Regions from separate parts of the Paenibacillus sp. FSL R7-0312 genome, predicted to be linked through region 3. Evidence: riboswitches for the same ligand, from Rfam matches in the RefSeq annotation. Region 3 holds a riboswitch; each other region holds the start of a gene.

Region 1 (3,488 bases), 610 kb from region 3:
GAATAATAGTTGTTAACAACACAATTGTTGACAAGATGCTTTCAAAATTCTATTCCAGAAAGGTGATCCTCTGATGTCTATTCAACAAATCCATACACTGGATGAACTGCAACAATACGTAGGGCAACCCGGCAAAAAATTGCTCTTCAAGCACAGCACCACCTGCCCGATCAGCGCCAAAGCAAATGAGGAGTTCCAGGCCTATACACAGAATTCCGACACGCCTGCCGCCATTGTACATGTTATCGAAGACCGTCCGGTTTCCAATCAGATTGCCGAGGATTTCGGGATTAAGCATGAATCGCCGCAGATTTTCCTGCTGGAGGATGGTGAGGTCCGCTGGAACACTTCCCACTGGAAAATCACCCGTGGCGCCATCAAGGAAGCTGTGGAGCAATGAGCCAGAACGTAATCATCTATTCCACATCCGGCTGCAGCGACTGCAATCAGGTGAAGCAGCTGCTTGAGAGCAAAGGCATTCCCTTCGAAGTCAGAGATGTGATGACCAGTACTGTCTATCAGGAAGAAGTCGAGAAGCTGGGCTTCATGGGTGTTCCAGTCACCGTATCCGGAGACCGGGCTGTCAAGGGCTTCAATCTTCCTGAGCTTCAGGAGCTTATTGAAGCAGCTGGTCATTAATAAGCTTACCCGTATGCAAAAAGGTGCCGCCCTCCCAGCAGGGCCGGCACCTTTTTAGGGTTCAAAATTATTCTGCCGGGAAAAAACTCCGTCATAGCTTCACTCCGTTTCCACACCGCCGGGCGAAGGCATCCACCGATGACGGTTCCAGCAGATCCAGCGCCTCTTTATTGACAGTCTGCCCTTACAGAATCAAATGATAATCCCTGGAGTATGGTCCAAGTCAAGCATTCGGAAAGCGGGAATTAGGCCCTCCGGGATGTATCGTTTGCAGGGCTAGAACGGAAGCATTTTCGTAAAATCAGACTCTAATTCAGGGACAATTTGTAAACCGCCATAATTACCCTAATAACACAATCACGAATCTATTTGCCTGACGGGTAACGCATACAATAACATTTATCTCCCGTTATCTCCCGATTACTCACTAATACACCATTTTTCAAAAATCCATTATCGACGGTATTTCCGTCTAACGCATTAATATTTCCGGAGTTCCCCTGCCACTGCCTCCCAAAAATAAAAAACGGCGATTGAGCGAGATAAACGGATGATAACCGGCCACATATATGGTTTTAGTCTCCAATATTCCTTGCGAAGCAGCAATTTATTGCAAATCCGGCGCAGAAGCACTCTTTTCCATTTTTACAAAGACAATCCTAAAAGGGTATGATTCGTGTTGAAAGTTAACAGCGATAATGTGAATGCACGCTGAATTTCCGCCAAGCGGAAAACGGGGGAACCATCAGGCCGCAGGCCTACTTGGGGTGAATCCGAAGGAGACTTCAATTGCGCAGTCTCAAAAGGTAGGGCGACTCTCACCGTCCGAATCCGACAGCTAACCCCGTAAGCGTAAAGAGAGAGATCTTGATCCGCCACGATTTTGCCCCAGGCTTCTTACGCCTGTAACAAAACCGCAGCAGAGGTCCTCCTCTGTCTGCGGTTTTTTGCGCACTTATTCCGGCGGATCAGCATTTCGGCAAACCAATCAGCTATATATCCAAACAATAAAATCGCCCACATTCAGGAAGGAACGTGTCCACATGCCAGACCCATTATCGACCAAGGCAGCTGCCGCTGCCGGATTCACCGGCTATATTGAGCAATACAGCGGAACCGTATATGCACTTAGCTGTCTTCTGCTGGAGAAGGGCACCCGCGCCGATCAAGCCACAACTGCCACATTCGCGGCACTCTTTGAGCCTTGGCTAAAGGGTAGCATCCAATCGGACTTCTCCCTTGCCGCCTACAGGGAATGCATCCGGCAATGCTCGCTGGTTGCTCAAGACCGCGGCCGCTGCTCTTCTGCCTTGCTCACCTGGGAGGATCAGATTGCCAGCGCCTTATGGTACGGCATCCAGCTGCCGCTGCCCGAGATCAGCCTCATCCTGCAGCGAAGCGTTCCTGAGCTGAAAGCGCAGCTCAGAGAGATTCGCGAACATATGGCTGCTGCGCGGCCAGCTGTCCCGCGTCCGTCGGCGGGATAGGGAAAGCTGCTGGGGCCTGCACCAATAGACTCAGGCAGGCTGCTGCGATCTATGCGGACTGTAGATCCGTTATTTCGTCCGGTCAGGCCATTCAGCGATCCATGCGGACTCAGAGGACCTTAACTAACCCGTTTCGCCTCATTTTGAGCTCCATCGAACAATATAAGCGCTCCTGAGTCCGCAACGAGCAAAAAAGCAGGCTTTTTCACAAAATAAGGTCCTCTCAGTCCGCGTAGCACTACGTATGGGAGAATTCCGCTGACGGCAAGCTAATAAGTTCTCATTCCCTTAAGGCTCCAGGTTACGCTCACTGAAGCTCCCAACTTATACACATGCACGCCTTTGGCAATGTACATTTGCCTGACAATAACGAAAAGCCGCAGCTTCCGCCACGGCTCTCTATTTGCTCTCGTGCCAGCGCTTAAAACACTAACACTTGTATTGAATTCACTAACCAACCCATACCCTGTTCTTGCCTATGCTGTCTGCTCCATTCCAGAAATCAGCGCTTGCCCTTGCCGCCCTTAGCGAACCGCCAAAAAGCCATGCAGCATCCGAGCAGCCCGACGCCCAGCAAGATGGTCTGCAGTGCTCCCAGCCAGGTTGATTTGTCCGACGGGATCAGACTGCTGATAATGATCAGCAGGATGGAGACCGCGACCAGCACGGGGGTTTGTCTACTTTTTTTCACGAAAAATCACCACTCCTAATTACTAATATTACTAAGGTACACTATCTGCGGGGTTTTAACCAGTTTGGGGGGGTTGTGATCACTCTATAGAACAGCATTATTCATAAGCCCAATCCGGTTGATTCGCTAAATCACTTACATGCAACTAATTAATAACATCCTATCCCCCGCTTCACATAAGTCTATCTGTTTAGATACGAGGATTAACAATAACATTGCAAATCAGTTTTATCGTGGATATAATATGTCTGTAATAACTATTTAGTGAAATTAAAGGAGACCGGGCTATGACGGAGTTTTGGGAAACAAGCTTCATAGAAAAACAAACGAGACCTGATGCGCCTCGGATAGATTCCGGTACCGCATCGCCTGCCTTGCCTGCTCCAGCAGTTCGGGCACTTGGCTGAGTGCTCCGGCCTGACCGGAGACCATAATCGTTACATTCAGCTTGAGGATTCCGCCCAGCGACGAGATCAGCTCCTGAGCGAAAGCAAGCAGCCTTGCCTATATCCACAAATTATTTCATGCTCTTAAATCCCTTATTCTTAAGGAACATCGAGACGGCCAGCGCCAATACGATGATCCCGCCCCCTGTCATGAATCCCTTAAAATATATACGCACTTCAGATCCGTTAGACGGGGTTATCAGACTTAGCATAATGAGCATCAGA
Region 2 (3,488 bases), 3.5 Mb from region 3:
GGGATAGTGACTTTATGTCCCATGGCATCCGTTACTGTTTGGTCTACCGCTGGGGCTGTCGTTTCTTCCGGTGCAGTTGTAGCTTCTGCAGTTGTTGCAGGTGCCGTAGTTGCCGCTCCTCCGTTATTGACTGCATTGTTATTCCCGCATGCGGATAGTAACAACGTCGTGGTCATGAGTCCGGCCATAGCCAGCTTCATGCTTGTTGATCTTTGCAGGTTGAACGAAAACATATAATACCCCTCCTGTATATACATTCATTATTGGTCAAAGGTGATTGTGGCCTTCGCCTCACATAAACTGATGATATTGATTCTCATTCTCTCTGTCAACTAAATTATCTGGTTCCATGTACACTCACACTGCGCATAACAAAAAACGGCTGCTCCCGCAACCTGCGGAAACAACCGTTATACATATAAAGGGTATGTCTATTTGTGCAAATGATACGGCACAGTTGCTATAACGATATCCTTCTGATTCATCAGATAAGAGCGGATGAACAAGCTGGTCTGATTATGCAGAATCGCCTGCCACCAATGCTTCGTAACAAATTGCGGAATGAGTACAGTAATATGGTCTGTTGAAGCGGTTTTCCACTCCACCGTATCGATGAATTTCACCAGCGGGCGGATGATGCTGCGGTAACGCGAGCGGAGTACAATCAGGCGAACCCCAGGGTTCCACTCTTCCCACTTCTGTTCCATTTTGTGAATCTCTTCTTCATCGAATCCGACATATACAGCCACCACATTCTCAGTCAATGACTTCGCATAGCTGATTGAATGCAGTACCGCGCGGGTGACACCGGCAACAGGTACAACCACTGTGCTTCCTTTAATGCAAGGTTTATCCGTAGCCGGACAAATGCGCAGCTGATCGGCAATATTCATATAATGGCGGTGAATCCGGTGGAACACGATGATTACAAGCGGCAGGAAGATGAAGGCCATCCATACACTCGAGAATTTAGTAATAATGAAGATGAGCGTAATGGTCAAGGTTGTGAGCATGCCTACTGTATTCACTGCGAATTTGCTCTGCCAGCCCTTAGGCTTGGTTCTGTACCACTGGACCATCATGCCAAGCTGTGAAAGGGTAAACGGAATGAATACCCCAACGGCGTATAATGGAATCAACCCTTCGGTATTACCGTGAAAAGCGGCTACAAGCACAGCCGACATTACGCCGAGGAAAATAATGCCGTTGGAGAATCCCAGCCGGTCTCCGCGTACCATGAAGGCGTGGGGTAAATATTTGTCTTTGGCGAACATGAATGCCAGCAGCGGGAATGCCGAATACGCTGTATTCGCCGCCAGGAACAAGATTACTGCGGTGATGCCTTGGATGAAGAAGTACAAACCGCCGCGGCCAAAGGTAGACTCGGTAATCTGCGACACAACCGTTGCTTTCTCGTTCGGCATGATACCGTACCAATAAGCCAAAAGCGTAATCCCCGTGAACATAGCCCCGAGAATCAGACCCATAAGCACCAGTGTTTTAGCCGCATTTTTCTCAGCCGGTGCTTTGAAGTTAGGGATCGCATTAGATACAGCTTCTACCCCGGTCAGTGCCGAACAGCCGGAGCTGAAGGCCTTAAGCAGAAGGAACATACTGACATTCGATACCGCCGAGCCGATCTCAGGAACCTGGGCATGAGCACCGCCGGTTGCATACTTGAAGACTCCCGCGATAATCAGCACAAAGATGGAGACGACGAACAGATATACCGGAATGGCTATGAATGAAGCTGATTCAGTAACCCCCCGCAGATTGACAATCGTTAAGAGCAGAATGACAGTAACCGCTATAAGTACACTATGATTATGAAGACCCGGGAACGCTGATGTGATCGCATCCGTTCCCGCCGAGGCGCTTACCGCCACCGTTAAAATATAATCCACCAGCAAAGAGCCTCCGGCAAGCAAGCCGGTATGAACCCCGAGATTAGTTTTGGCGACAATATAGGCGCCTCCGCCCTGCGGATAAGCAAAAATGGTCTGCCGATAAGACAGGATTAAGATGACCAGCAGGCCCAATACGGCTAATGCAATTGGCAATGAGTACCAGATAGCTGTGAAGCCTGCGGCCACGAGTACAATTAAGATTTGTTCTGTTCCGTAGGCTACAGACGAGAGCGCATCAGAAGACAGGACAGCCAGTGCTTTCACCTTGGATAACTTTTCATGATCGAGTTCGTTCGACTTCATCGGACGCCCGATCAATAGTCGTTTTACCTTGCTTACCATTGTAGTAACATTTCCTCTCTTTGTTAAGTTGAAACGGCAGTACCGCGCGCTGTTTTCATAAGTGGATTTCATAAATGCAGGCACAGAAATAGGCATACGGAAATGATCCGCATGCCTTGAGTGCATGGTCATTATCCCACTATTGCTTACGAGGTTAGCTGGCGGATTCGGGCTGTGGTAGCCCTACGGTTTTCGAGTCTGCTGACCCGCTTCCGATTCACCCCGTTGGCACTCGGCCAAGTTTGGTTCCCCCGTTTTTCCTTCCGGAAAATTCAGCGCATATTCAACTTCTCACAAGGACTAATATTAATCTACAATGACTCTTCCGTAAAGCGTTGAAACAAATGAAAAAAGAATGAAAAACAACCAAAACAACCAAATCCATGATCCGGTATGTCTTGATCTTTCATTCTCTTTCATTATCACTTTATCGCGTGATTTTACAGCATTTCTGCTTAATAATTTACACTCAATTTAAGGGAAATAGTTACTCTTCATTCTGCCTGACGGCTTCTTACTCACCTGCATCCTCTTTACGCCCTGTCCATAGCAGAATTGTGATTAATGCGAACGCAATGAGTGCCAGCAGCGGGATGGTGATGAATCCGAAATAATTCAGATAATCCGTGTTGCACGGGACACCGATTGTACATGGAAGCACCTTGCTAAGTGCCGGAATTTTCTGCTCTGCGTAATGATAGATCGAAATGCTTCCGCCAATCAAACTTAAGGGCAGCACATAAGGGATAATGCGCTTATCCCCCCGGTAAGTGGCGATTCCGAGCAAAATAAGCTGCGGGTACATAAATATCCGCTGAAACCAGCATAGCTTGCAGGGCTCATATTTCAGCACTTCACTGAGATACAGACTGCCTGCTACAGCAACAACCGAGACGAACCAGGCCAAGTAGAGACAATTCCGGCGGCAGAATGCAGAGAATTTATTCATTGTGCAGCCACAGCTTCCGCAGCTACCTTGATTTGAGCATCAATTTCCTCCATATTAAAAGGTTCATTCACCTTGACTCCATTCACAAACAGTGATGGCGTGTTGGTTACACCGGTGTCTGTGCCAACCTGGATATCTCTCTCCAGTTCGCTTTCATAGGTCTTGTCTTCAATATCCTTACGCAGCAGGTCGAAGTCAATGGGCAGTTCTAATTGCTGTGCCAGACTTACCAGGAAGTCCGGTGTTGCCCACTCCACCTTTTCTTCACCCTGGTTAGCATAGATGGCATC
Region 3 (3,488 bases):
ATTTCCATCCGGTAACACGCAGCTCGGAGATTATTCTGCGCCAGATTCTCCGCAGAGCCAAGGAGCTGGTGCAGGAGGATTATGGTTTCCGGTTCATGATTGAGCCGCTTAGTGATTTGTTCCGCGGGGATATAACGGTGCAGCAGTACCTGCTGCTGGACGAGGCTTTGATGCAGACAGCCTTCATGCAGTGGACGCTGGAGAAAGATGAAATTTTAAGCGACTTGTGCAGCCGTTTTATTCATCGTAAACTGTATAAATATGTGGAGATGGAGCATCTGGATACAGAGACGATTGACGAAATCCGCCGCAGCTTTGCGGGTGCCGGACTGCGAGCGGATTATGATCTGGAAATCGATTTTCCGACAGACCTTCCTTATGATGTATTTCGTCCAGGGGATGCTTTTGACAGTAAACAGATTCTGCTTCTTGACCGTCATGATAAGCTGCGGGAGATCTCTGAGGTATCAGATATTGTACGCTCGATCAGCGGGATTCACCGAGGCAGATACCATCTCTATTTCCCGCAGGACAGGCTGCAGAAAGCCCTTCCACGGCTGCCGTCCTCCATTGCAGATATTTTTGCAAAATAACCTAAAATACTTGTAATTCTTCATAGAAATCAAGGCGGAAAGGATGTAATATAATGCAGTTATTCGACACACATACCCATCTGGATGCTCCGCAATTCGACGAGGACCGCGAGGAGGTAATCGCCCGGGCGCTGGAGTCCGGAGTCAGTAAAATGATCAATATTGGCTTCAACCGGGAGACGATACCGACAACGATGGAGCTCGCAGAGAAATATGATTATATTTATGCAGCGGTGGGCTGGCATCCCCAGGATGCATTCAGTATGAAGGAGGGCGACCTCGAATGGATCGCTTCGCTTTGCAGCCATCCCAAGGTAGTGGCCATCGGCGAAATCGGACTTGACTATTATTGGGACACCTCTCCTAAGGATGTACAGCATGAGGTATTCCGCAAGCAAATCGGCCTGGCGCGTGAACTGAAGATGCCCATCTGTATCCATAACCGCGATGCCCACGAGGATGTAATCCGGATTCTGCGGGAGGAAAAAGCGGGTGAGGTTGGAGGGGTGATGCATTCGTTCTCCGGCAGCTGGGAAAGCGCCAAAATGTGTCTGGATCTCGGCTTCCATTTGTCCTTCGGGGGACCGATTACGTTTAAGAATGCCAGGGTGCCCAAAGAGGTGCTCGCCCAGACTCCGCTGGACCGGCTACTGATCGAAACGGACTCCCCATATTTGACTCCGCACCCCTTCCGCGGCAAGCGGAATGAGACCGCACACGTAAGACTTGTAGCGGAGGCAGCTGCGGCAATAAAAGGGATTGATTTACAGGAATTGGCTGAAATTACGTATGCGAACGCACTGGAACGATTTGGGATTGTCTGAAAACGGGAGAAAAAGCGGTGAAAAATGAAGTATAGCCGATATATTAAACTTTTATAGTCCAAAAACGGCTGAATATTACAATATTTTAATCATTTTTTTACGTAAACGTGGTTGAATCGTCCTTTACAACATGCATCAAAACAGGATATCATCTTTTCAGTGCAGTGAGCTGTTGTTACTGTGACAGTCACTATTTCATGGATCGTCTCGCTGAGTCTCCGTATGGAGAACGGGGGAACCAATAAATGCCCTGCCGCATGCCCGTACATAGAGTACAACACAGAATTGCCGCAGAATTTATTTGATTTCTTCACGTGGTCTTTGGGGTGAATTTGAGGGCAACCGCCGTGAGCGGGTGACCTGAGATAGGGCGTCTCTCTTATGCCCGAACCCGACAGCTAACCCCGTAAGCGCAAGTAAGAGAGGAAACCTCGTGCATAAACATTCCCGCGTATTCGACACCGGAGAAGCCACGAAAGAGTCCTCTGTGAACTCTTTTTTGGGCTTTTTTTGTTATGAATAATGCGGATGTTCCCGGCATACTGTTATACAACAGATATCCGGAGTAGCTATGCCGAGCAGGCGATCCATGAGCAGGAAACGCTGGAGCAATGCGGGCGTATCCTGTTGCAATCTCAAACCTAGTTTCGTCAGAAATGATGCAGTCACCATGATATAACTTGGACGACGGGGCTATGTAAGGAGGATGGAGAGAGTGGGCGTATTCCAACCAGAGGTATCCCATGATTCGCAATCATCCAGCAGGTCTTTCGCATTACGGCTGAAGCAAGTGAATCCTCGCGTACTTTCACTTGCAGGTGTGATATCAATTGTTATCGGACTGTTAATTCTGCTGTACGTACACGGTCAGAGCAATAAAGAAATAATTTTAGTTATAGACGGACAGGTGCAGACACTGGAAACGCGGGAAACGCTGCTCAGTGATGTGCTGGCAAAGGAACAAATTTCGCTGCAGCCGTATGATAAGCTATCTATTGGCCTTAGTGATGAAATACAAGACGGCGACCGTGTCGTAATCACCCGTGCGCAGAAGCTTTTGCTTACTGCAGACGGTGCAACCAAGACCCTATACACCACCGAGGATTCGCTCGGAGATGCCATTACCAAGCTGGGTTACAGCCTGGAGGGCAATGATAAGATTTTCCCTTCGCTTGATACCGCAGTCACACCCGACATGGAAGTCAAGATTGTCCGTATTACCAAGCAGACCGTACAGCGGACAGTAAACTTGCCTTTTAAGGTCATCAAAACCGCAGACCCCTCTCTGTATAAGGGAGACGTAAGAGTTGCACAGGCAGGCAAGCCGGGCGCGATCATCCAGCATATCGAGAAGATATATCAGGATGGGGAGCTAGTCTCCATGAATATGGTCGGCAAGGAAGTTCAGACGGTAACCAAAGACAAGGTTATTGCCGTCGGCACCAAAGCGGTTCCGAAGCCTGTTGTAGCTGCTGCAACTACATCCAAAGCAACAACAACCTCCAAATTATCCAAAGTCAGCGCGAAGAGCAACAACGTCACGAGCAAGGCAGGCGTAGATTTTGAATACAAAAAAATGATCAAAAACGTATCTATGACGGCGTATTCCTCGGAAGAACCGGGAATTGGAACACGTACCGCCTCCGGCACACGCGTAACGGAAGGCCGCACTATTGCAGTGGATCCGAATGTAATACCAATTGGCTGGTGGGTGTACATTGAGGGATTAGGGTTTCGCCGAGCAGAGGATACCGGCGGTGCCATCAAAGGCAACAAGGTGGATGTTTACTACGATTCACTAAGCCATGCCCGTAATTTCGGCCGGAAGTCGCGGACCATCTATGTGATTGGACCTGTGAAGCCGGAGCTTAACTAAGCGCCAAGTCTTTTGCAAATTAGCGGTTTATAAGATATAGTGGGGGTAGCACTTACGGAATTTAGAGAGCTACCGCTCATCACTTATACATTCTTTAGCCAAAAAGAAGAGGAGCGAATCCTCTTCTTTTTGCGTTTTAGAGTAGGGGAGTAAATTATTTATGATTAAAGAATTAATTGTCGTCGAAGGTAAAAG
Region 4 (3,488 bases), 5.7 Mb from region 3:
CCGCTTCCATCTGCGTGATTTTGACCTGTTCGGTAACGAGCGATTGCTTAATTTTGTTCTGCTGCAATTCATACGCAAGATCCGCCTGAGCCTTCTTCACTTCTGTCTCCAGCTTGAAATCCGCCTGCTTAATGTTCAGTTCCTTCTCGTACAGGGACTCCTTCGCGCGGGCGGCGGTTCCCGCTTCAATGGTGGCCTGATGTGCATTGGCTTTGGCAATGGAGGATTCCTTCTCCGCCTCGGCCTGCTTGATCTGAATATCGCGTTCCGCTTCCGCCTTGGCAATGCTGGCATCGCGGCGGATGCGCTCAATTTCCGGAACCCCCATATTGTCGATGTACCCTTTGTCATCCGTAATTTTTTTGATGGTGAAGCTGACGACCTCAAGCCCCATCTTGTCGAGGTCCTCCGAGCAGGTCTCCCTCATCTTGCTGTTGATTTCATCAGGCGTCTTGAGGATGGATTCCACCGTCAATTGCCCGATTAAGCCGCGCAGGTGGCCCTCCACCGAATGCAGGATAATTGTCTCGCGGTCTTCTTCGGGCCGGTCGATGAACTGCTCACTGGCCGTCAGAATAGCGGTGGGATCGCTTTTGATTTTTATCTGGGCGACCGCCTCCAGGTTGAGCTTGATGCCCTGCCGGGAGAACATCGCCTGCGCTGGAATGACATCGAAGCTCATCAGCATCATCGAGATGGTCTTATTGTTCTGGAAGCCCGGGATGACGAACGTCCCGCCGCCCTGCACCACTCTTTTACCGCCGAGACCGTATACAATCATCGCCTGATTGGGCGGGACTTTTTTATAAGCGGTCACGATACTGAACAAAGCCAGCAGAATAACAACAACAATGCCCGAGATTAAATAAAGAATAACCATTTGGTCCGACACTCCCCGTCATTTATAATTCTCCGAATTCCCTCTCGAAGAGGGTTACTTCCGCCATTCCCTTATCCACCTTCAAAATAATCACCCTGTCGCCCTTCACGAGCTGCTGGCCGATTGCTGCCCGCACTCCAATGGAGCGCATCGTTCCGTGCAGCACATATTTCATTTCCCCGGCTGCCCCATCCGCTGCAGGTACACTGACGTATCCAAGCTGCCCTGCCTGCTCATAATCCAATTCATTCATGCTGCTGTCATACCGGGTCATCACCCGGGCCAGCACTGCATACATCAGACACCCTGTCAGCAAGGCTATCATGGTGCAGATCAGCACTACTGCAAGCACGCTCATTCCGCTGAAGCGGCTAAGCATATAACCAGCGCCGCCCCAGACTGTGACAAACACCATCAGCGGGAGTATAGGCACAAAGCCCGGCCCCCCGGCGTCACCGCCCCCCGCATGCAGATGACCCGCCAGGCCATGCCCATGAAGTCCGCCGCTGAGGAGCAGGAGCAGTCCGACCCAGAAGCACACGATAAATGTAGTTAAGATAACGATCACCTCCTTAGGCAGTTCTGATCACAATATAAATAAACTTTTCCCGTTGTTATATGAATTATCCGTCTTAATTCAGACCGTCTCCCCCTGCTGCCTGCACAGCAAAAAGACCACAGCAGCAGCAGGGCTCTCCGTGGTCGGTTAATCGATCATGGCGCTCATCCTCTCTCTTCGAGGCTTACGGGGTTAGCTGACGGATTCGGGCAGCGAGATTGCCCTACCTTGCCGGAGCACCGTTATACAGCATGCAGCAAGGATTCACCCCAGGTGTGCGGCCGCTATCTGAGCCTAAGCCGTAATCACCGTTGGTTCCCCCGTTCCCATTACTGGAATTCAGCCATTTGAGAACAGTTAAATTTCATTCGGTTGTTGATTTGAATCTTACGCCTGCAGCCATTTAATGTAAAACGCTGCGGTTGACAAAAGAAGCCAAAAATGCCGTTCCTGCACGAATGAAGGCGTATACTTTGCTTTCGCTCTTAAGCGGCCGATGATTTACTCCTTTTTGCTCCGTTTCTCTGGAGCAGTGCTGTTACATAGCAAAGAGGCTGACCACCTGCATTCCCTCTGCCGGGTGTAGTCTTTTTTATCGGATACTCGCTTCTGCTTATACGCCAGTCTTCTGTGCTTCATCCAGCTGCTGCAGCTGCTCTATCTGATGCAAATGATTAAGCAGCTGCTGATAGTGGTCGGCTTTTTGCTGGACGGTAAGCACCATCTTCTGGAACTGCCCTGCATCCTGTCCCGATTTCTCCAGAATACGCAGCAGATCGCCATTGATCTGCTCCACATCCTCCATGCTGCTCTCCTGCGATTCCTGAATCTTCTCCAGATGCTGGAATACCTCTTCCTCCGCTTCCACGATCTCGTTCATGTATACCGTGGACTGGCTGATCTTCGCATTCGTCTCTGTCATCGCCGTTGTCCCGTCACCGGACTTGCTGTGAAGCTGCTCCATCACCTGGGTCATCCCCGAAAGGGAGCCCATGATCTCCTTCACATGACTGCGCGTGCTGTCGGCCAGCTTGCGGATTTCTGTGGCAACCACCGAGAAGCCCCGTCCGTGCTCTCCGGCCCGCGCCGCCTCGATCGCTGCATTCAGCGACAACAGATTCGTCTGCTCAGCAATATCCGTAATGATCTTTGCCAGCTGCTCGATGCTCCGGAAATGCCCCCGCAGGTCCTCATTCAAGCTGACAAATTCAGTAAATACCGCCGAAGCCTTCTGCATTTCCGCCGAGATCTGGATATTGGCCTCTTTGGCGAATTCAATTTTATTGGAGGAAAAAGAGAGGCTGCCATACATTTCATTGATGAGATCTTCGGTCTGTCCGCTGTTGGTCTTCAGATGCTCCAGAAGCTGCTGGGTCCCGCAGATCTGGCTGATCAGCTCACCGCTGCCCGCCCGTAAAGCCGCAAACTCCTCTACCAGCTGGGCCTCTTCCTTAAGAATCTCGTCAGTTTCGCGGCGGATCTGTCCGGCCAGGGTATAGGCGTGCATCCCATAGGATTCAGTGGCTGAAGCGTCGTTAGCGGCAGCTGTCCTGCCAGTATTCTCTGGAGGCTCAGTAGCATTAGCCGCTGCTCCAGCTGTCTTTAGCGTCCCGGCTGATTGTCCGGAGCTGTCCGTTTTTTCAAGAACGGCTAATGTATTATGACTTTGAACAGCTCCGGCAGAGATGCTTTTGCCCCATGAAGTGCGTAATCTGGTTATCCACTGCATAATCAATCTACTCTCCCTTATTCAACCAGCAGCAGAATCATGGTCTGGTTGGCATGCTTTTTATAATATTGCTCTCCGTAGCTGATGAAACCTGTAGTGTTGCCGCAGAATCCGAGCATAGTCCTGTCAAAATCCGCCCACAGACCGTCCCGGATGAAGAGCTGGTCCCGCAGCGTACAGTTAATGTTAAGCACAAAGGAAGGCTTGTACGGGCTCCCGCCCAGCGTCTCCCCCAGCACAGCAAGCGGATCTGCTGCACTCAGCACCTCTACATAAGTACTAGACATAACCTGGCTGTAAAATGTGACAGAGCCATCCGG

Evidence for each region. A riboswitch is a leader RNA that binds a small molecule or an ion and turns the genes downstream of it on or off. The one in region 3 is predicted to bind cyclic di-AMP.
Region 1: it holds a riboswitch for cyclic di-AMP, as region 3 does, so the genes downstream of both, MKX70_RS03000 (hypothetical protein) here and MKX70_RS05635 (3D domain-containing protein) in region 3, are expected to answer to the same signal.
Region 2: it holds a riboswitch for cyclic di-AMP, as region 3 does, so the genes downstream of both, MKX70_RS21045 (APC family permease) here and MKX70_RS05635 (3D domain-containing protein) in region 3, are expected to answer to the same signal.
Region 4: it holds a riboswitch for cyclic di-AMP, as region 3 does, so the genes downstream of both, MKX70_RS30560 (hypothetical protein) here and MKX70_RS05635 (3D domain-containing protein) in region 3, are expected to answer to the same signal.

The regions. Positions count from the first base shown of each region.
Region 1 covers NZ_JBBORE010000001.1:710,784-714,271, forward strand. Annotated here, with positions in the region: gene ytxJ (bacillithiol system redox-active protein YtxJ) at 74-400, shown strand; gene MKX70_RS02995 (glutaredoxin family protein) at 397-639, shown strand; cyclic di-AMP (ydaO/yuaA leader) riboswitch at 1,339-1,506, shown strand; gene MKX70_RS03000 (hypothetical protein) at 1,683-2,126, shown strand; gene MKX70_RS03005 (hypothetical protein) at 2,629-2,817, opposite strand; gene MKX70_RS03010 (hypothetical protein) at 3,335-3,488, opposite strand, start outside.
Region 2 covers NZ_JBBORE010000001.1:4,787,540-4,791,027, reverse strand. Annotated here, with positions in the region: gene MKX70_RS21050 (iron-hydroxamate ABC transporter substrate-binding protein) at 1-233, opposite strand, end outside; gene MKX70_RS21045 (APC family permease) at 432-2,249, opposite strand; cyclic di-AMP (ydaO/yuaA leader) riboswitch at 2,378-2,537, opposite strand; gene MKX70_RS21040 (disulfide oxidoreductase) at 2,764-3,198, opposite strand; gene MKX70_RS21035 (DsbA family protein) at 3,195-3,488, opposite strand, start outside.
Region 3 covers NZ_JBBORE010000001.1:1,320,924-1,324,411, reverse strand. Annotated here, with positions in the region: gene MKX70_RS05645 (HD domain-containing protein) at 1-593, shown strand, start outside; gene MKX70_RS05640 (TatD family hydrolase) at 647-1,417, shown strand; cyclic di-AMP (ydaO/yuaA leader) riboswitch at 1,616-1,845, shown strand; gene MKX70_RS05635 (3D domain-containing protein) at 2,133-3,293, shown strand; gene rnmV (ribonuclease M5) at 3,454-3,488, shown strand, end outside.
Region 4 covers NZ_JBBORE010000001.1:7,052,956-7,056,443, forward strand. Annotated here, with positions in the region: gene MKX70_RS30555 (flotillin family protein) at 1-880, opposite strand, end outside; gene MKX70_RS30560 (hypothetical protein) at 903-1,448, opposite strand; cyclic di-AMP (ydaO/yuaA leader) riboswitch at 1,606-1,794, opposite strand; gene MKX70_RS30565 (methyl-accepting chemotaxis protein) at 2,053-3,168, opposite strand; gene MKX70_RS30570 (FIST signal transduction protein) at 3,186-3,488, opposite strand, start outside.